DNA from 4 places in the Shewanella sp. 10N.286.48.B5 genome. Region 4 is predicted to be linked to each of the others. Evidence: predicted binding sites of a transcription regulator. Region 4 holds the regulator's gene; each other region holds the start of a gene.
The links. The regulator LexA, encoded in region 4, represses DNA repair genes until DNA is damaged. The targets are predictions, from matches to a motif close to TACTGTATNNNNATACAGTA.
Positions count from the first base shown of each region.

Region 1: BCU57_RS06335 (LexA family protein) is a predicted target of LexA. The motif match lies at 1,611-1,630, and genes of this name have one in related genera.
Region 2: recA (recombinase RecA) is a predicted target of LexA. The motif match lies at 3,292-3,311, and genes of this name have one in related genera.
Region 3: dinB (DNA polymerase IV) is a predicted target of LexA. The motif match lies at 2,539-2,558, and genes of this name have one in related genera.

Region 1 is NZ_MCVG02000001.1:1,461,005-1,466,697, reverse strand. It holds gene BCU57_RS06345 (sodium/sugar symporter) at 1-667, shown strand, start outside; gene BCU57_RS06340 (hypothetical protein) at 837-1,241, opposite strand; gene BCU57_RS06335 (LexA family protein) at 1,650-2,057, shown strand; gene BCU57_RS06330 (Y-family DNA polymerase) at 2,097-3,353, shown strand; gene BCU57_RS06325 (YgjV family protein) at 3,650-4,306, shown strand; gene BCU57_RS06320 (HlyD family secretion protein) at 4,430-5,503, opposite strand; gene BCU57_RS06315 (magnesium transporter) at 5,500-5,693, opposite strand, start outside.
Region 2 is NZ_MCVG02000001.1:257,361-263,053, forward strand. It holds gene mutS (DNA mismatch repair protein MutS) at 395-2,974, opposite strand; gene recA (recombinase RecA) at 3,396-4,460, shown strand; gene alaS (alanine--tRNA ligase) at 4,872-5,693, shown strand, end outside.
Region 3 is NZ_MCVG02000001.1:131,282-136,974, reverse strand. It holds gene BCU57_RS00640 (aminoacyl-histidine dipeptidase) at 1-1,331, shown strand, start outside; gene dinB (DNA polymerase IV) at 1,425-2,501, opposite strand; gene BCU57_RS00630 (methyl-accepting chemotaxis protein) at 2,785-4,695, shown strand; gene bfr (bacterioferritin) at 4,807-5,274, opposite strand; gene bfr (bacterioferritin) at 5,287-5,693, opposite strand, start outside.
Region 4 is NZ_MCVG02000004.1:169,764-175,456, forward strand. It holds gene plsB (glycerol-3-phosphate 1-O-acyltransferase PlsB) at 1-2,094, opposite strand, end outside; gene lexA (transcriptional repressor LexA) at 2,473-3,090, shown strand; gene BCU57_RS19705 (cell division inhibitor SulA) at 3,087-3,593, shown strand; gene coxB (cytochrome c oxidase subunit II) at 4,025-5,641, shown strand; gene ctaD (cytochrome c oxidase subunit I) at 5,651-5,693, shown strand, end outside.

The DNA.
Region 1 (5,693 bases), on a different contig from region 4:
AGGTATTGCCGCCGTTATCTTATATCCTGATTTAACCTCAGCAGATCAAGCTTATCCATCAATGATGACTTTAATGCCTGTTGGCATTAAAGGCTTAGTCTTTGCTGCCTTAATTGCGGCTATTGTGTCTTCACTGGCTTCGATGACCAATAGTATTTCTACCATTTTCACCATGGATTTATATAGCAAGTGGAAGCAAGGGAAATCTCAACACCATTACGTACAAGTTGGCCGTATTGCATCATTAGTATCGCTTATCATTGCCCTATTCATTGCTGAACCATTATTAGGACAATTTGATCAAGCCTTTCAATATATTCAAGAGTTCACCGGCTTCTTCACACCAGGCATTGTCGTGATATTTGTTATGGGTATGTTCTGGTCTAAAACCAGTTCAACTGGCGCGATTTCTGCTGCGATAGGTGCTGCGGTATTCTCGCTAGTATTTAAAATATTCTGGCCTGAGCTACCTTTCATGGACCGTATCGGGCTGATCTTCTTACTATGTTTAGCCTTGTGTATTGTGGTGTCACTATTAACACCGAACAATCAGCAAAATACCTGTGTGAGTTTAGATGATGTAAGCTTTAAAACTTCGAGCAGCTTTAACATTGCGGCAGTTGGTATCATCATCATCCTTACCGCCCTATATTACACTTGGTGGTAATCGCTTTAGTCATAGCTTCGATGTAAAGCAATATTGATTTGCAGTTTAGAAACTAAAAAATGCAGAATGTTTATGACATTCTGCATTTTTATTGGCAATAGGATTGTATTGAGAATGGTGCTAACGATTATATTAATAGCTCTATGAATATTAATTATGACCGTACATCTTAATTATTTACGTAATGGACACAATCATTCTTTTTAGCCGTTTGTTGCAGCAGTTGTTTTAACTCTGTTTTTCCACCGCTTTTAGTATCATTGATTTGTTGTTCAATGGTTTGTGTTTGCATGACAATTTTTTCAATCGCTGTTTGTCTTGCGCCCTCTTCTGACTGGCCTGATAACACGAGTTGTTCAACAAGATCTGAATAGCGTTCGTAGACTACTCCTTTATAATAATCGGCCTGTGAAGTCATCGGAGCGTTGGCATATACAATTGAGCAGCTTAAAGCACTATTGATTTGCGTGAATGAATCCTGAATTTGAATGACAACGGGCTTTTGAGTCGATGGGCTAGCGCTCGCGCCAAAAGATAATATTGCTAACATTGAAATGATAAATACTTTTTTCATTATGTTTACTCCCGTTGATGAACAACTGAATTCTGATACTGATAATAAGCTTTAAACTTGCCTCTATTTTACCTACGTAAGCTAAACGTAAGCTGAACAAACAATTAACTTTTAACGTTTTTCCTTAAAGAATGCTTATTAGGTTATTTTCGGCTAATGGTTCGACAGCAGCTCGATAATAGTCGCCACTCAATCTTAAACACTCACGCTTACCTTGCTCATAATTTAGTACTTAGCAATGCTGTTTAGTTCAGCTCACTCAGCAAAGCATTCCCTCAATGACCCATAACAGATTGAATAACCAACAATTCGCACACTTATTCGACAACCTTACGGAATTTATTGCCAATTTTACGGGGACAGCTATAATACTGTATAAACATACAGTGCTGTTAAGTGTCGATTGTTATGAAGGTTATTCCTATTTTTGCTTGTGCCGGTATTACTGGTTTTGAAAGTCCTGCTGCTGAATATCGGCAACTGCCATTAAGTTTAGATGAGCTATTGATTGAACATCCCAGTGCCACTTTTATTGGCCAAGCTAGCGGCGACTCTATGGAGAAAATCGGCATTTTTGATAAAGACATTCTCATTGTGGATCGCCATGTCAGTGTCGAAAACCATGATGTGATCGTGGCGAACTATAATGGCAACTTTGTCTGTAAGCTCATTGATACCCAGCGGCGATTATTATTATCGGCAAATGATCTTCACCAGAGTGTCACGATACAAGAGTATGACAACTTCAGTGTTGAAGGCGTGGTGATCCGTTCGATCCGTTGTCATCGCCAAAGCCCTATATTAGTTAATGACTAATATTAGCTGATTAACTAACGACTAACGGACAGTTAAACTATGTATGCATTAGTTGATGCCAACTCCTTTTATTGCAGCGCCGAGCAAGTGTTTCGCCCAGAGTGGCGTGGCCGTCCTATCGTGGTGCTGTCCAATAACGATGGTTGCATTGTGGCGGCTAACCGCCAGGCAAAAGCATTAGGAGTGGGTAAATTTGGTCCTTACTTTGAAGTGCGCGATTTTTGTGAAAAAGCAGGCGTGATTGCGCTTTCCTCCAATTATGAGCTTTATGCCTCTTTGTCTCACTCTATGATGGAAGTGATTGGCCGCTTTGCACCTGAGCAACATATTTACTCTATTGATGAGTCATTTCTGTCATTTAAACATTGTTACCCTGCGATCCCGTGTTTATTAAGCCATGCCGCTATGATCCGCCGAGCTGTTTGGAAAGAAACCCGCTTACCTGTGTGTGTCGGTATTGCTGCCACCTTAACCCTTGCCAAAGTGGCCAATCATGCCGCTAAAAAGCTCCAGGGCTATAACGGGGTATGTTATATCCAATCCATTGAGCAAAGAAATGCCATTTTAGCGACAATGAAAGTCACCGATGTGTGGGGCATCGGTTCGCGGATCGGTAACAAATTACATGCCATGGGGATCACCACCGCACTGGATCTGGCTAAATTACAACCAGGCATTGCTCGTAGCCAATTTAGTATTGAAATCGAGCGTACAGTCAGAGAGCTCAATGGCGAGGCTTGTAAAGGCTGGGATAGCGCCAGAGCAGATAAACAGCAGATCTTTTCAACTCGTAGTGTCGGTGAACGTATTAGCGATATAGACTCATTATTACAGGCGCTCAGTAAGCATGCTGGTATCGCGGCAGCCAAAGCCAGAAAGCAAGGCTCTGTGGCTAGCACCATACTGATCTTTGCCAGTAACTCCCCTTATGATGAACAGCCTAATGGCTTTAAATATCATTACCGCTGTGCATATCCAACTAATGACAACCGTGAAATCATCAGTTACGCAGCAGAAATTGCCCGTAAGCTTTATAACCCCAATACTCGCTACTATAAAATCGGGATTGGATTGTTAGATTTATCACCGGTCAAGCATTTGCAAACAGACTTATTTGCCCCAGTAAAAGATCCTGCCTTGATGCAGGTTTTTGATAAGTTAAATCAACGCTACGGTAGTGATGCAATATTTGTCGCCGCCCAAGGTATTGGAGGTAAATGGCATATGCGCCGTGAGCTATTAACCCCGCAATACACCAGCTGTTGGCAAGATATTCCGCAAATCCACTGTGGCTAAATTGGTGATAAATTGATTTGCGTGTGCTGGTTTTTATTCTGACTTGGTTCAGGTTTAGTTGTGGTTTTAAATTAGCGTAAAATGGACAACTAATATCAAACCCAAACAGTACATTAATCGATCTTAAGCTCAACAAAAATACAACTTAGCCAACTCTAGCTGTTCAAAAAACACTCTCCAGTTCACAGTTTTATATCTAATCACATGAGCGAGGCTATTATGCGATTTTAGCCATTGTGTTATTGCTGAAAAAAACGACAATACGCATCCTTAATTTTCTTGGATTGTGCTTGCCTGTGTTAGATTTTTCCGCATTTGATTTTCAGTTTATTGCCGAGCCCCTATTTTACTTTCAGCTTATTGGCTTTGTCTCAATGGCCATTGGCTGGTGGGCAAATAGCCAACAACAAGACTGCAAATTTATTCATGGCAATATGATAGCGTCAGTACTTACCGCAATCCATTTAGGCTTATTAGGCAGCTTTCTCGGCATGGCCAACCAACTAGTTAATGTTATTCGCTTTCGTTTATGTCAAAGTTTGAATAGCAATAACCAGCAAAATCTTGCATCGACTGCCTGGTTAACATCACCTTTAGCCATGTCACTCAGCTTTAGTATTATTGCCATGACGCAGGGTTTTCTATGGGCTGAGCATTGGAGTGAATGGTGTGCGGTTATCGCTGCAGTCGTAATGAGCTTTAGTTTATTCTTCTTAGCGGGCAGTCAACTAAGGTTAGCTATGGTTGCCAGTAATGGATTAAACCTGATGCTTTCAATATATTTGATGTCATGGTCAGGAATACTCTACCAAGTAATGACAATAGCAATATTGGCACTAGGGCTTATGCGCGAATTTAGCGACTACTATAACGACCAGCTCAACCAAAACTTTGAGCAAAATAGTGCCCTTGAAAGCTGTAATGAAACACAAGTGGCACTGTCTAAAGGTTAAAGTAATTAGCTTGAATCAATTCAGTTAGGATGAGTAAACCCTGTGGTAATAAGCAATTAAGAGCGAGTCATATTACTCACTCTGCTAATGCTAATACCAATGACTCGCAACGAAGGCAAATTGCTAAAGCGCATTCAGGTACGACTTTAACGCTTTAAGCCTAACAGTCGCCGCGCCAATGATATCCATAAAGCCCAATGCTGGATGGGGTTTCTCAGCAGAAATCCAAGCTGAGCCGGTTGCCCCAATCGGTAATGAATAACCTTCAGGTTCTTCAAACTCAATAACGACTGTACGACCATGAGAGCCGCCATTGTTACCCACATGCTGGCGCACATGTTGACTGCCACTCATGGGGTTAATCATGGCTTCGCCCGTACCTGAAGTAATGCTGTGCACTCTGCCTCTAAAGATTTCTCCCGGATAAGCATCCACATAGAACTCGGCAAACTGCCCAGGTTTTATATAGCGATATGATTGATCGGCAATGCGCATTTCTAAAAATTTCTTACTGGTATCAAACAAGTGCATATTACCCAAGCGGGTGCCTTCAGTTACATTGGTAATGGCAAGCTGCCCATCATATTGAGCCCGTATTTCACGACGTGAATCTGTCCATTTAGCCGATTCAATATCAGCCTCAATAGCTTGCATTTGCGCTGTTTGCGCGCCCAACTGGGCAATATTGGCAGCCACTTGGGCACGATTGGCATCAATCTGCGCCTGTAAATTATCGCGGTCCACCTGACTTGCATGCTCTTTTAAGGCCGTTAGACGCGCTAAATTACGCTCATCATTATTGATACTGACATTTAAAGCGTTAATTTGTTGGATTGCGGCAGCGTGCTGCGCTTGTACTGCATTTTTACTGGCTTCAAGGGCTTTGATTTGTTCCGTGCTATCCACTGATACTAAGGTGTAAATCAAGTCCCCTTTTTTAACGATTTGGTTATGAGTCACATAGACGTTTTCAACTTCCTGACCAATGAGTGGACTTAGCACTGCATGAGGCGCTTTAATGGTTGAGCTATCGGTTAAATCAGCGGGTGACCAAAAGCGATGGCCAGTAAACAATGAAAAAGCAATAAACATTCCTAAACCAATGGTGCGTACCGCATTAGTAAGGTTCCATTGAATTACCCCTAATTTAACTAAGAGCCATATAATTAACACATAAGGCAACATGATCTCTTTCATGATTTAACTCCTTTGATGCCATTACTAATGATGCTTGATAACCGTTTAGATAGGACATCCCAGCGCCCAAAAGCAATGATTATCGCCAGTACCCACCAGGTCTTATCAATAAACAAACCACATAAAGATAAAGCAAACACAATTTGGGTATGGGCACTCGACATGGCTTCTGCCTTATGAACTGCAACTT
Region 2 (5,693 bases), on a different contig from region 4:
CCTTTTAAGCGATTAATTTACGCTTAGGGTTATTTACCTTTGAGGACACGAGTTGTCCTTTTTTGTTGGCTTTTTTTTACTCACTTTTATAGAGCCTGAGCATTATGATAGTTAATGAAGCTAGGTTCTAAGTATTAGTTATGAGTACTTAATCATTATAATTGTAATGAATGAGCCGTTTTAAATAGCCCATTCAGATTTTACACTGAGCACAATTGCGCTCATCATTTACAAGTTTGATAGCCTTTTTAGTTCATAAAGCATATCAATTGCTTGTTTAGAGCAGTAATCATCAGGATTGACTTTAGGTTCTAAGTGTTAGTTAAATTGTAGTGAATGGGCTGTGATAAACAGCCCATTCAGATGTTACACTGAGCACAATTGCGCTCATCACTTACAAGTTTGATAGCCTTTTTAGTTCATAAAGCATATCAAGTGCTTGTTTAGGGCTGTAATCATCAGGATTGATTTGACTGAGTTTTTCAGTCGCAGCATTCGCTTCAGCTTCAGGGATAGATAAATTTAATGCTTCTTGAATTGGCATTTGCTGGCTATTGGCCAAATCTCTACTTTCTAGCATATGCAGTTTTTGTTTAGCCGCTTTGATCACATGGGCTGGAACACCCGCTAAAGAGGCCACCTGTAAACCATAGCTCTTACTTGCCGCGCCATCTTGCACTGCATGCATAAAGGCAATAGTGTCACCATGTTCGATAGCATCTAAGTGCACATTCGCTGCTGATGGGATCTGTTCCGGCAATTGAGTCAGTTCAAAGTAATGGGTGGCAAATAGCGTTAATGCCGCCACTTTTTCGGCTAAGTATTCTGCCGCTGACCAGGCTAAAGATAAACCATCATAGGTTGAGGTGCCGCGGCCAATTTCATCCATTAACACTAAACTTTTGGCCGTTGCGTTATGTAAAATATTGGCGGTTTCAGTCATTTCTACCATGAAGGTTGAGCGCCCTGATGCTAAATCATCGGAAGCACCAATACGGGTAAATATTCTATCTATTGGACCTATCACTGCTTTTTGTGCCGGAACAAAGCTGCCGATATGTGCCATTAAGGTGATTAATGCCACTTGGCGCATGTAAGTCGATTTACCGCCCATATTAGGGCCAGTAACCACTAGCATTCTTCTTGAAGGTGCTAATTGCACCGGGTTGGCAATGAATGGACTTTGGCTGACTAGCTCAACTACCGGATGGCGACCAGCTTCAATATGAATACCAATCTCGTGAGTGATTTGCGGGCAATTATAGCCAAGGGTTTCAGCTCGTTCGGCGAAATTACTTAATACATCCAACTCTGCTGCGGACTGAGCAAATAGCTGTAACTCATGTAGTTTCGGTAGTAATAAATCAAACAGTTCTTCCCATAGTTTTTTCTCAATGGCCAACGCCTTGCCCTGACTTGAAAGTACTTTTTCTTCGTACTCTTTAAGTTCTGGGGTGATATAACGTTCAGTATTTTTTAAGGTTTGACGGCGTTGATAGCTTAACGGCACTTGATCAGATTGTAGGCGGCTGACTTCAATATAATAACCGTGCACACGGTTATAGCCGACTTTAAGGGAATTAATGCCTGTTTGCTCTTTTTCTCGCAGCTCCATTTGCACTAAATAGTCATTAGCGCCTTCACTTAAACCGCGCCACTCATCAAGCTCGGCGTTATAGCCAGTTTTAATGACTCCACCATCACGAATAAGCATGGGTGGATTATCAACAATCGCTGAGGCTAAAAGCTGTTGCTGCTCAGGGAATTCTCCTAGTTTTCGCGCCAGAGTCTTCAGTTCATCTTGCTGACAATGGCTTAAGGTTTGCTGGATTTCAGGCAGCAATTCTAATGCTTGGCGTAAACGGGCAAAATCACGTGGTCGTGCACTTCTTATGGCAAGCCTTGCCATAATGCGCTCGATATCACCTAAAGCTTTCAGTTGTTGGTGTAAGTCGGCATACAAACCGCTATCAATTAGCTCGGCAACCGCTTGTTGGCGCTGATGAATATGCTGCTGGTTTCTTAATGGTTGGTGGATCCAGCGTTGCAGCATTCGACTGCCCATAGGTGTTGCCGTCTTATCTAGCACCCAAGCAAGTGTATTGTCACGCTGGCCCGACAGGTTCAAAGTTAATTCAAGGTTGCGTCTGGTCGCAGCATCTAAAATGATAGTATCAGCTTGATTAAAAAGGGTAATGCTATTGATGTGCGGCAAAGCTGTCTTTTGGGTGTCTTTGACATATTGCATTAAGCAGCCAGCAGCTTGCAGTGATAAGCGAGCATCTGTAATGCCAAAGCCATGTAAATCTTTCGTGCCAAATTGCTCCAGCAATAGCTGTATGCTGGTATCGTAATCAAATTCCCATTCTGGGCGGCGACGAATGCCTTTAATGTTTTCAATTAAATGCACATCGACTAAGTCTTCGCTGTAAAGTAGCTCTGCAGGGCTGGTGCGTTGTAATTCAGCTTCTAATGTCTCAGCGTTTTCTAATTCGACTACCACGAAACGCCCTGATGACACATCTAAAGTTGAGTAGCCGAAACCATTTTTACCTTGATAAACCGCAGCTAACAGATTGTCTTGACGCTCTTGCAGTAAGGCTTCATCAGTTAAGGTGCCAGGCGTTACTATACGGACAACTTTGCGCTCAACCGGACCTTTACTTGTAGCAGGATCGCCAATTTGTTCACAAATAGCTGCTGATTGACCAATTTGGACTAATTTAGCCAAATAGCCTTCAACAGAGTGGTAGGGAATACCTGCCATAGGGATGGCATTACCACCACTTTTGCCTCTAGCGGTCAACGAAATTCCTAAAAATTCAGAAGCAAGTTTGGCATCTTCATAAAATAATTCATAAAAATCTCCCATACGATAAAACAACAACATATCGGGATGCTGCGCTTTAAGCGTCAAATATTGGCGCATCATCGGAGTGTGCTTTTCTAAATTTGGATTTTCAATTGCTGTCATTAATTTGTTGCTCTAAATATGGCTTGGGGATCGGAAAAAGACCAATACTAATCGGCGCTCATCTTAGCAATAATTGATTTGAATCCCAATAGAGTTACTCATTTAGCGCGGTTCTGAACTGCTATTATCGAGTTGAAAGAGTATAACTATTGGCTTATTTGTCAGATGGTTAACATATTGAAACCACTGTATACAGTAGTCTTTATATACAGTGGTGTAGAAGTTTTAATTATATTTTTACTTATAAGGTATTGATATTGATATTGAAAAACCTTGTTTGTTAGTGGTTTTGCAATTTTTTTTTGAGTAACTATTGATACTGTATGATTATACAGTATACTGAGCTCATATTAAGAAACAGACAAATTTATTCGTTATCAATCTCGCCAATGAGATGAGTTCGCTTAGAGGGATAATCACAATGAAAGCAGATCCAAATAAAGAGAAAGCACTGAATGCCGTGTTAGGTCAAATTGAGAAGCAATTTGGTAAAGGTTCAATCATGAAGTTGGGCGCAGACCGCACAATGGATGTTGAAACCATTTCTACTGGCTCACTTTCATTGGATGTTGCCTTGGGTGCTGGTGGTTTACCTATGGGGCGAATCGTAGAAATCTACGGTCCTGAGTCATCAGGTAAAACAACCTTAACCTTAGAAGTGATTGCAGCAGCACAGCGTCAAGGTAAAACCTGTGCGTTTATCGATGCTGAGCATGCTCTTGATCCTATCTATGCTAAAAACCTTGGTGTTGATATTGATAACCTACTTTGTTCGCAACCAGATACGGGTGAACAAGCACTAGAGATTTGTGATGCCTTAACTCGCTCTGGCGCCGTTGATGTGATCATTGTCGATTCAGTGGCGGCATTAACACCAAAAGCTGAAATTGAAGGTGAAATTGGTGACTCACACATGGGCCTTGCTGCTCGTATGATGAGCCAAGCAATGCGTAAACTTGCTGGTAACCTTAAGCAATCAAACACGCTATTGATTTTCATTAACCAAATTCGTATGAAAATTGGTGTGATGTTCGGTAACCCAGAAACTACAACAGGTGGTAATGCACTTAAGTTTTACGCCTCAGTGCGTTTGGATATTCGCCGTACAGGTGCAATCAAAGATGGCGATCAGGTGGTTGGTAACGAAACCCGAGTTAAAGTGGTTAAAAACAAAATTGCAGCGCCATTTAGGCAAGCTGAATTCCAAATCTTGTACGGTAAGGGTATTAACCGTACTGGTGAGCTAGTTGATTTAGGTGTGGCGCATAAGCTTGTTGAAAAAGCTGGTGCTTGGTATAGCTACAAAGGCGGCAAGATTGGTCAAGGCCGTGCAAATGCCGGTAAGTACCTAATTGAAAACCCTGCTGCGGCTGAAGAGATCGAAACTGCATTACGTGAATTATTGCTTAGTAAAGATAAAGAAAAAGATGCCGCCCCTGCTAAACCCGATGAAAACATCGATTTAGAAACCGGTGAAGTGTTTTAAGCCTTTGCTAGGTATTAGTAGTTAGAATTATTAAATCGCGGTGAGCTATATGCTCGCCGCTTTTTTTTATCCAATTTTGCTCAGTATGTAACTCATATCTGTCAGAGGCTATATTTTGCTGTTACGCTAATGAAGCTTAACAGCGCCTATCAATTAGCTTTATAGCCACTCTTGTTAGCCGTTTTGTTAGCTGTTTTAGTTGCGGTAATTTTTTGATTACCCATAAATATGGCTATATTGCACAATCAATCAAATATTCGATGATCAAAATCGTTAAATTCCAGCCTAAAATAGCCAATCTATTGCCCTAGAATGTCGCACCTATAGTTTGTTTAAGTATATAATGTTGGCAATTTAGCGCTGACTAACAGCTTCCTGATAAATACGATTTATCCATTTTAGGGCGATTTCATGTTTCAAACTACCGCAGAACTAAGAAGTGCTTTCCTAGAGTTTTTTCGTCACAACGAACATCAAGTTGTCGATAGTAGCTCTTTAGTACCTCACAATGACCCAACTTTACTATTCACCAATGCCGGTATGAATCAGTTTAAAGACTGTTTTTTAGGTCAAGAAAAGCGTAGCTATACCCGAGCGACAACATCGCAACGCTGTGTACGTGCTGGTGGTAAACATAACGACCTTGATAATGTAGGTTACACCGCTCGTCACCATACCTTCTTTGAAATGTTAGGTAACTTCAGTTTTGGTGATTACTTCAAAGAAGAAGCCATTAGCTATGCATGGCGCTTTTTAACTGAAACATTAAAGCTTCCAACCGAGCGTTTATGCGTCACCATCTATGAAACTGATGATGAAGCGTTTGATATCTGGACTAACAAAATTGGTGTCGCCCCTGAAAATATTATCCGCATTGGTGATAATAAAGGTGCACCTTATGCGTCTGATAACTTCTGGCAAATGGGTGACACAGGTCCTTGTGGCCCATGTTCTGAAATATTTTATGATCATGGCGAGCATATCTGGGGCGGTCGCCCTGGTACTCCAGAAGAAGATGGCGATCGTTTCATTGAAATCTGGAATATCGTATTCATGCAATACAACCGTCAAGCTGACGGCGAAATGAAGCCATTACCAAAACCTTCTGTTGATACTGGTATGGGTATTGAGCGTATTGCTGCGATTATGCAAGGCGTACATTCAAACTATGAAATCGATATTTTCAAACAGCTTATTGCTAAAACGGCTGAAATCATTGGTGTCCAAGATTTA
Region 3 (5,693 bases), on a different contig from region 4:
GTTTGCCTGTCGTCGAAGATAAAGTCGGTAACTTGATCATTAAAAAGCCAGCGTATGCTGGAATGGAAGAACGCAAGACTGTGGTATTACAAGCCCACATTGATATGGTTCCACAAAAAAATGCCGATAAAGTGCATGATTTTGAAAAAGATCCTATTGAAGCCTATGTAGATGGCGAATGGCTAAAAGCCAAGGGCACCACCTTAGGTGCTGATAACGGTATTGGTATGGCTTCAGCGTTAGCAATTCTTGGCGCTGACGACATTAAACATGGTCCATTAGAAGTGCTGCTTACCATTGATGAAGAAGCGGGCATGACTGGCGCTTTCGGCCTTGAAGCAGGTTACCTTGATGCTGATATTTTAATTAATACTGACTCAGAGCAAGAAGGCGAAATCTACATGGGTTGCGCTGGCGGTGTTGATGCACAGCTAAGCGTTCCTATGTCATGGCAAGCACCTGAGCAAAGCAATGCCAGCTTTAGCTTAACCCTTTCAGGTTTAAAGGGCGGCCATTCAGGCGTCAACATTCATTTAGGTCGCGGCAATGCCAATAAATTATTAGCCCGTTTCTTATTTAGTTATGGTGATGATTTACAAATTGAATTAGTTAACTTCACTGGCGGCTCTTTACGTAATGCTATCCCCCGTGAAGCTAGCATCAACTTTATGCTGCCAAGCGAAAATAAAGCCAAGCTTGAGCAAGCCATTGCTCAATATCAAGCGATTGTTCGTGAAGAGCTGGCAATTGCTGACCCTGACATGTTGCTAACACTTGCAACCATTGACGCTCCAGCAAAAGTCATGAGTGAAGATGCGCAAAATACCTTAATCGATTTACTGCACGCCTGCCCTAACGGCGTAATGCGTATGAGCGATGAAGTTGAAGGTGTGACTGAAACATCGCTTAACGTCGGAGTGATTAACACTGACAACGAATCTGTTGAAGTGCTATGTCTTATCCGCTCATTGATTGACTCAGGCCGAGTGCAAATTGAAACGCAATTAACGGCATTAGCAAACCTTTCAGGTGCTAGCATTGATCTATCAGGCGCTTACCCTGGTTGGAAGCCTGATAATAGCTCACCAGTGATGGCCATTGTCCGTGAAACGTATAATGATATTTATAAGAAAGACCCGACGATTATGGTTATCCATGCCGGTCTTGAATGTGGACTATTTAAAGAACCATACCCAACCATGGATATGGTCTCTATTGGCCCAACCATTCGTTTCCCACATAGCCCTGACGAAATGGTGAACATCACCACTGTTGGCCAATATTGGGAACTACTGCTTGCGGTACTAGAGCGTATTCCAGCAAAAGGCTGAGCTTTAACTCGCTATTAAATTACGCGCTTAATAAAAAGGCTGCTCTATTCTTGATATAAGAAAAGGCAGCCTTTTTGTTCCTAGCGATAATCACTAGAACTGCAAATCTAATTGCTCGCTATTATCATCTGTAACCACTTCTGGCTGGCTATTATCAGCTAAACCAACACTGACACCGATTAATCTTATACCTCGGCCATTGGCCCGCTCTAGTGCTTGAGTTAACAATGTCTGGAATAAGTTAAGCGACATTTCATCACTGCGATGCTCAATGGTAGTTTGCTTGAAATCGTTAAATTTAAGTTTTACTACCTGTTTATGAATTTGCCGGTCTTTAGCACTGCGATGCACCCGGCTAATAAGCTCTTGGATTAACTGCGGCATGACATTGCTGCATTGCTCTATAGTAAAAATATCTTGGGCTAAGGTGGTCTCAACCCCAACCGACTTTCTGATACGATTTGGGCTTATTTGACGTGTATCGATACCTTGAGTGCGCTCAATTAACACGCGGCCAAATTTACCAAAACCGCTGATGAGCTTGTCACTCGGGTAGCGCTGCACGTCTTCACAGGTTTCAAGCCCGAGCGCTGCAAGCTTAGCCGAGGTTACTTTTCCCACCCCAGGGATTTTACTTAAGGATAATGATTTTATAAACGAAGGGATCTCAGCAGGCGTGATCACATATTGACCATTAGGCTTATTTAAGTCAGAAGCTATTTTAGCTAAAAACTTAATCGGTGCGACTCCCGCGGAAGCAGTAAGCCCGGTTACCGTAAAGATTTCAGCTCTGATCTGCTCAGCAATTAAGGTGGCGCTACCTTTACATGCATCACAATCAGTAACATCAAGATACGCCTCGTCCAATGATAACGGCTCAACTAATTCTGTATAACGATGGAATATTTCACGGATTTGCAGCGAAACCGCTTTGTAAACCTCCATCCTGCCTGGCACCAATATCAAATCTGGGCAGAGTTTTAATGCCTGATAACTCGACATAGCAGAACGAACGCCATATTTACGCGCCTCATAACTACAGGTACTGATAACACCACGGCGATCGCTGCGCCCACCTACAGCAATAGGTTTACCACGCAATTGTGGAAAATCACGCATTTCAACTGCGGCATAATAGCAATCCATATCAATGTGGATAATTTTACGCATGGCGTTTTCATAAAGAAGTCACTGAATGACATCATGATACTGTATATAAAAACAGTGTTCAAATTAAACCTTTATCACCAGTCGCGTTGAAAGCTTCAAATTACAAAATAGCGCTAATTTGCAATACAAATAAATAACAGCAAGAACACTAAACATCAGACGACACAAAAACAAAATCAACATTGCATGATACAAATCACTAACTTTTTTATGATCTTAGGGTATATTTTAATTTATAAGCAGGTACAATCAAACAAAAAATAATAATACAATTAGGTGAGTTATGAACAAGTTTGGCTTTAAAGCGAGTTTACTATTTGCGATAACAATTCTATTAGCTTTCGCCTTGATCATTAGCGGGCTGGTCACTCACCAATTATTAAAACAACAAATAACAGACAAGCTGACAACCGACATCCACCACCAAATAAAAACCAAAGTCAGTGAAATAGAAAACTCATTTAATCGCACCACTTCCGCGGTAACTGAACTCGCGAGTCTATACCGTCATAACAATGTGGATGCCGGCCATGTCGCCATGACTCAATACACAGCGAAATTAGGTGGCATCTCTAAAGTCATTATGGGGTTTGATGATGGCCAATCCTTTGCTTCTATTGCTTCAGAGTCTTTTCCTGACGGCGTCGGTGTAGTCGATAAATATGATCCCCGCACTCGTCCTTGGTACCAAAACGGCAAACAAAAAAATACCTTGTCCCTCAGCGAAGTGTTTTTTACCCGTACAGACGGTATACCTATGGTCGGGGTTATGCACCCAATTGATGGCGGGATCATCATGGCGGATTTACGTTTTGACTACTTGCAACTGCAACTACAAGCATTAGCAGATATTGAAGGTGCCACTGGCTTTATTATTGATAAAAATGGCTTAGTGTTAGCCTCTAATTCAGCCTTAACTAATCAAAAAGACAATATCAGCAGCAATAGCCAACTAAGCGAGATCTATCAAAGTATTCTCGGTCAGGATAGCTCATGGGCGCTCAGTGATATAAATGACGTTAGCACGATTATTGCTAGTCAAAAAATCCCTTTAATTGATAACAACCAATGGTATGTGATTGTCACCCTCGATGAAGCAACAGCTTTCGCACCGCTTGTTAATGCCACATTAAAACTCAGCGGCATCATATTATTGGTACTTGGCTTATCTGTTGTGGCGTTATTAATACTACTGAATAAGCTCTATCAACCGATTAATGAACTACGTGACTTAGTCACTGGCTTATCTCAAGGTAATGGTGATTTAACCCGTCGTTTGGAAGTCAAAAATGATGACGATATCGGAAAAATTTCCCTCGGAATTAACGCCTTTATTTCACAACTACAAACCATGTTGTTAGCCATCAATAAATCGACAATTAAATTATCTACCGGTATTGATAAGCTGCAGCACTATAGCCAAAACAGCGAACAAATTTTGACAGCCCATACCAATGAAACAACCCAAATTGTGACCGCCATTGAAGAGCTATCAAATACCGCTGTCACTGTGGTTGAGAATACCGAAACCGCAGCCAAGCATACTAATGAGGCTAATATTACTGGCGAGCAATCACTGAAGACCATTAACTTAACCCAAGTGGGTATCCAAGGTTTAGCTGCTGAAATCCATCAAACTGCTGGTAATGTCGAGCACATGAATAATGAAACCAGCAGTATTCAAAGCATTGTTGATGTGATTGGGAGTATTGCAGAGCAAACCAACCTGTTAGCGCTTAATGCCTCGATTGAAGCTGCAAGGGCCGGAGAGCAAGGGCGTGGTTTTGCTGTGGTTGCAGATGAAGTGCGCGCCCTTGCCAGTCGCACCCAAACAAGTACCAGTGAAATTGAAATCGCGCTGGCAAAATTAAAAGCTGAAGCCACTGCGGTGGTGGCGGCCATTGGCAGTACTGAACGAGCCTGCTCAGACACGGTTACTGAGGTCAGTAATACTTCTGATAATTTACAAACCATGAGTACTATTGTTGCTCAAATCAATGCCCTCAATAGCCAGATATCCACTTCAGCAAATGAGCAAAATATTGTTATTCAGGAAATTAATCGAAGCATGCACCAAATTCACGATATGGTTGAAACCTTAAATGATGAAGGCATTATGCAGCGAAATGAAACGGATAATATTGCCACAATCAATGTGGAGCTAACCAATATGATTAATCAGTTCAAACTATAGCGTTACCAATTTATAACGCTTAAAAATCCCATAAAAAAAGCCTAACTCAGTTAGGCTTTTGTTTTGTAGCAAACTCAATGATTACATTTTGTTTTGAAGCAAACTCAATGATTACATTTTGGTTTGCAGATAATTTTGTAAACCAACGCGATCAATTAATCGAATTTGTTTTTCTAACCAATACATGTGATCAGATTCAGTATCATCAAGTAGTACTTCTAAGATTTCACGGGTTTGGAAGTCGCCTTTTACTTCGCATAAAGCGATGACTTCACGTAAATGATCAGCAACTTGATATTCGTAGCTCAAGTCATTTTTAAGCATCTCTTCTACGTCTTTACCGATGTTTAATGCTTCACGACTTGCAACATCTGGCGTGCCTTCCAAGAAAAGAATGCGCTGAACTAACTTAGCAGCATGGGCTTTTTCGTCATCTGACTCATGTAAGATGCGCGTATAAAGCTCATCAAATCCCCAATCTTCGTACATGTGTGCATGTACAAAGTATTGATCCATCGCTGACAACTCACCGGTTAATAATGCATTTAAAGCTGCAATAACTTCTGGATTACCTTTCATGATAATGTCCTATTAATCTTTAATTTGTGATTGAAGATAGTTCTGAATACCGGTTTGGTTAATCAGCTCTTTTTGGGTTTCAATCCAGTCTAGATGCTCTTCTTCATCTTCAAGTAAATCTTCTAATAAATCACGAGTAACGTAATCGCGCTCTGTTTCACAAAGCTTAATCGCCTCTCGTAAAACGACCAACTGCTCGACTACCGCTTGCTGATCACAATCAAACATTTCTTCGCAATGCTCACCAATGCGTAACTTGTGTAATTGTTGAAGGTTAGGTAAACCTTCCAAAAACAATACCCGCTCAATTAACTTGTCTGCATGTTTCATATCTTGAATAGATTTTTTATATTCTTTCTCATTGAGGTTTTCGAGTCCCCAATGCTTGAACATACGCGCGTGAAGAAAATATTGATTAA
Region 4 (5,693 bases):
TAACATTAACTGAGTGACATTACTTTGATTGACTTCAAAGTGATCGCTACCGGAAATTAGCTTTTGTTCAACAAACAAATCAAGCACTTGATCCACATAGGCACTTAAATCTTCAATGCCCATAAACAGCTCAGCTTTCAATAATGGGTAAAAATCATTAACAATTTGCTGGATTTTTTCTCGGCTAAATTCTTCATATTGCACCAAGCAACTGGCGATTAATGAAGGCACTGCCATTAGATGAATTATGTTATTGCGATAATAGCTCATCGCAATCACTGAGCTATCTTCAATTGCGATAATTTCGCCGATGGCATCTGTGGTTGAGGTAAATTTATTCAGCGACAAACATTGCTCAACTAGGTCATGAGCTGAGCCCTCAGCCACCGACGCATACTCAGTATAAGGAACATCCTTTAAGATTTTCAGGTAGAGGTCTAGCTGGGTTTCAAGCTCACTGCGCTGCAGGGCGTTTTGCTCTGAAGCCAGCAGCGCCATACTTGCTAATGTCACCGAACTCGCTGCGGCGGCGCCATTGATGTTAGTCATCACTTTATTGGCCAATACATTTACTGCTGGCGTTAACCATGATGGCTTTTGATCCGGATCTTGAGCAATTTCTTCACGCCAATTTGGCGATTGTTGATTTAAAAATTGCTGCACATTGATTGGCTCGCCAAAGTTAACGTAACCTTGGCCAAAGTTGCCTAATTTACGCAGCGCACCAAAGACCTGCCACACTGATTCTTTTTGCTTTTTCTTACCGCTTAACTCTTTATGATAGGTGGACACTTCCATCACATGATCATAACCAAGATAAACTGGCACTAAGGTTACTGGGCGTTCAATGCCCCGCAGTACACAGTTAACTGTCATCGCTAACATGCCGGTCTTAGGCGCTAATAAACGACCGGTACGAGAACGACCACCTTCGGTGAAGTATTCAACCGAATAGCCTTTAGCAAATAACTGATCTAAATACTCACGAAACACTGCGGTATAAAGTTTATTACCGTTAAAGCTACGACGAATAAAGAAAGCACCACCACGGCGGAACATAGGGCCTGCTGGCCAAAAGTTTAAATTAATACCGGCGGCAATATGCGGCGGCACCATGCCTTGGTAATACAAAATATACGACAGCAGTAGGTAATCCATGTGGCTACGATGGCAAGGCACATAGACAATTTCATGACCATCATGATGCAGCTTACGCACTTTTTCAGCGCTTTTAATGCTAATACCGCTGTATAACTTATTCCACAACCAAGTAAGAAAGCGCTCAGCAATACGCACTAAGCTGTCTGAGTAATCCGCTGCAATTTCATCTAAATACTGAATAGCTTTTTCGCGGGCTTTGTCTTCAGGAATTTTTTTATTAAGCGCTTCTTCTTTTATCGCTTGAGCAATGGCATCAGACTTTAATAATGAGTTGAACATTGCCTGACGATTTGGCAGTTGTGGGCCTGTCATCACTTTACGTTGGCGTCTAAAGTGCACTCGCGCCACACGGATAAGTTTATGCGCAATACTGACATCAGTGCCGTGTTCATCAGCCATATAACGTAGCGACATAGCATTTGAAAATTGAATAAAGCTATGGCGACCTAAGAACAAAATCATCAACCATTTACGTAACCAGGTCGGGTTTTCACGCTCAAATACGGCTGCGGTCATGGTGTCATCTTCTTTACCAGGGATACGTCCCCAATACAGACTCACTGGCACCAATTGAATATCAAGTTGATCATTTTTTTTATGTAAGGCTAATAAGCTGGTGAAGTTATCAACAAATTTTTCGCCACTTAAACGCTTGCCAAATAGAGGCTTACGACCTTCAATACACACAATTCTAGGGGTATTTAAGCCATCAACGTCTAGTCGCTCATAAGGGCTCGGTAAGCCATATTTGGCGGTCACTTCATTTAATGCCGCAATATCACTGAGTGATTCTGTCTTCATCACATAGACCACTGGTTTATCTGGGTCTAAGTTCAGATCGGCAAAGGGATCTTCAGGCACAACAACCGTGTGCACCATCAGTTTTTGAATCCAACGTAATGATTTTGCTATGATTGAGTCAGGTTTTAACATGAGTGTTCGCATATTCAACATCAATTAATTGGCCATAGAATACCAGATAATGGTTCAGTTTCACTAACAAGGGTCTATACAGAGAATATTTGTTCAGTAAAAATAGCCATATCCGAATAACAACCAACCTATTTTCAATCAACACTACTGTATAAATATACTGTTTAAACAAACGATGTGAGAAATAGCCAATTTCATCGGTTTAAAAAGCTGACTTACCTTCATTAACTAAATAATTAAATTACATATACTTAACCGTGCCCCCATATATAGCCAACAAGAATTAGATGATAATAGTTAAATTAATTTGGTTAATACTTGCGCGACCACCGATACTGTATATAATGACAGTCACTGTATAAAAAAACAGGAATCAATATGAGACCTTTAACGCCACGCCAAGCTGAAATATTAGAGCTAATTAAATGTAATATCGCCGAAACAGGTATGCCGCCAACTCGTGCAGAAATTGCAACTCGATTAGGCTTCAAAAGCGCCAATGCCGCTGAAGAACACTTAAAAGCACTGGCAAAAAAAGGCTGTATTGAAATTATTCCTGGTACCTCTCGCGGGATCCGCATGGTGCAGGTGGAGGAGGAAGTTGAAGCAGGCTTACCACTTATCGGCCAAGTTGCTGCAGGTGAACCTATCCTTGCTCAAGAGCATGTTGAACAGTATTTCCAAGTTGACCCAGAAATGTTTAAGCCCAATGCTAATTTCTTACTACGCGTTCGAGGCGACAGTATGAAAGACATTGGTATTTTAGAGGGCGACTTATTAGCAGTGCATAAAATGCAAACTGCCACCAATGGTCAAGTTGTAGTGGCACGTCTTGAAGACGATGTAACCGTGAAAAGATTTGAAAAGAAAGGCAATATTATTTATTTACATGCTGAAAATGCAGAATATGAGCCGATTAAAGTTGATTTAAGTTGCCAAAACCTAACGATTGAAGGGCTTGCTGTTGGCGTTATTCGTAATGGAGGTTGGTTATGAACACATTAATAGGCAATGCACCGCGTCACCCTGGATTATGGGTAGATATGGCATCTGATCCCTTACCCACTAAACAAGGGATTGAAACCAAGCGCACCCAAAACCAAGGCTTAACTGAATTGACTCAATTATGCAGTCAGTTAGCCATTTTAAGTCAGCAAGGCCGTTGGATTGTACTGATTAATCCGCCGCATATCGGTTATAAGCAAATTCTTGCTAATGCCAATGTTCGTATGGACAGAGTATTGTTAGTTCACACCAAAGATGAAGTCGAAACCCTGTGGGCGATGGAAAAAGCGCTCACTAACGGTACTTCAAGTGCAGTAATTACTTGGACACCACCATTAGATGCCCGCGACAATCGCCGCATTCAATTGGTTGCCAAAAATGCCTTAGCCCAAGGGCTTATCATTGAAGATGTAAATACTCACTTACCTGAAGGCGACCCATTAACGCAAACTTTAGCAGTACCGACTCGGGTAAACCTTACCTCGTTTCACTAGTAAAATATGACTAAAAAAGCCCTTCACTACGCTGAGGGGCTTTTTTTTTGCACTTTTTTCAGCAAATTAGATGATAAAGTGATCTTGATCAATATTTAATCTCCAAGTAATGTAGTTAACAAGGTAGTAACAATTTATCGTACTGCCGAGAATAAATGTCAAAAAGATACAAACGCTATTAAAAGATTGAGCTGGTACCGTGCGGTATAGAAAGCCTTGAATGTAAAGCGTCAAATATAATTGATAAGTTCAGTATTAGGTACAAGTGTGGCACCGTAACGTAATAACATAATTGAGTTTTCAAGCTCAAAGCCACCGTGTACTTTGAAATGATCAAACTTTTTCGGGTATGAAAAGTTTGCATAGAGCAGAGTATTACTGTGTGGCTTTTCTTTGTAATTGCAATTCGCAATTAGCAGAGGAGTAGTCTTGTGAAGCGATTGTTGTACGGATTAATGGTGGCGTTGCTTGCAACCCCACTCACAGCGGCAGAGATGCCCTTAAACATGACTCAAGGTGTAACAGAGATCAGTGGCCAGGTTTACGACCTGCATATGATTATTTTGTATATCTGTTGCGCCATTGGTGTCGTGGTCTTTGGGATCATGATTTATTCCATGATCTATCACAGAAAATCTAAGGGTGCAGTTGCAGCCGACTTTCATGACAGTACCAAGGTTGAAATAGCTTGGACAGTATTGCCATTTCTAATCCTAATTGGCATGGCAATCCCAGCAACAAAAACGCTGATTGCTATGGAAGATCCCAGCGATGCTGAACTGACAGTCAAAGTGACGGGCTCTCAATGGAAATGGCATTACAGCTATTTCAATGAAGATGTCGAGTTTTTCAGTTTATTATCTACCCCAGCAGACCAAATTACTGGCACCGCAGATAAAACCGACACCTATCTTTTAGAGGTCGATAAGCCGCTGGTTTTACCAATAAATCGTAAAGTACGTTTTTTAATGACCTCGGATGACGTTATCCACTCTTGGTGGGTACCAGCATTTGCCGTTAAAAAAGATGCAAATCCTGGTTTCATCAATGAAGCTTGGACTAAAATCGATAAAATAGGTACTTATCGAGGCCAATGTGCCGAACTATGCGGTAAAGATCATGGCTTTATGCCTATTGTTGTTGAAGCCGTTTCTGAAGCAGACTTTGACCAATGGCTAATCGACCAAAAGCAATTTGCTGTCGATGCTAAAGCCGCTGCACAAGCCTCACTGAGCCAAACCCTTAGCTATGACAAGTTAATGGCCCAAGGCGAACAAATCTACATGGGTCGCTGCGCGGCTTGCCACCAACCTAATGGTGCTGGTTTACCTGGCGTCTTCCCTTCCCTAATTGGCAGTCCAATGATTAAAGGCCCAGTGTCTGGCCATATCGATATTGTCGTTAATGGTAAGCCTGGCACTGCGATGCAAGCGTTTGCCAAGCAGCTAACGGCAACTGAAATTGCTGCAGTAGTCACTTATGAGCGTAATGCTTGGGGTAATGACTCTGGCGATACCGTGCAAGCGGCTGATGTGAGTGGCAATGGGACAAGTTCTAGCGCTACACCAACCACTGCAGACGCTCCTAGTGCAGGCACTTCTACCGCAGACACGTCAACGCCTGTGACTTTACCAGCAAGCTTACCTACAGCTGAACAACTTGAAGACACTGCAACACAAGCTGTGACTAAAGCGGCAACACAAGCAGCAGAAGTTAAAGCTGTGGTATTGGATGACTTGACGATGGATGAGTTAATGACCATGGGCGAGCAAGTCTATATGACTAGCTGCGCTGCATGTCACCAAGCTGCTGGTACTGGCTTACCTGGCGCGTTCCCTTCATTAGTAGGCAGCCCACTCATCGTCGGTCCAGTGACGGATCATCTTAATATTGTCATCAATGGTAAACCTGGCACGGCAATGCAAGCATTTAACTCGCTACTTACGCCACAACAGCTTGCTGCAGTGGTGACTTATGAGCGAAATGCCTGGGGTAATAACTCTGGCGATGCAGTTCAGGCTGCTGATGTTGTTGGTCACGGAAAGTAAGGGATTAAAATGAGCACAATTACACAAGATTCACCAGCCGCTCACGACGATC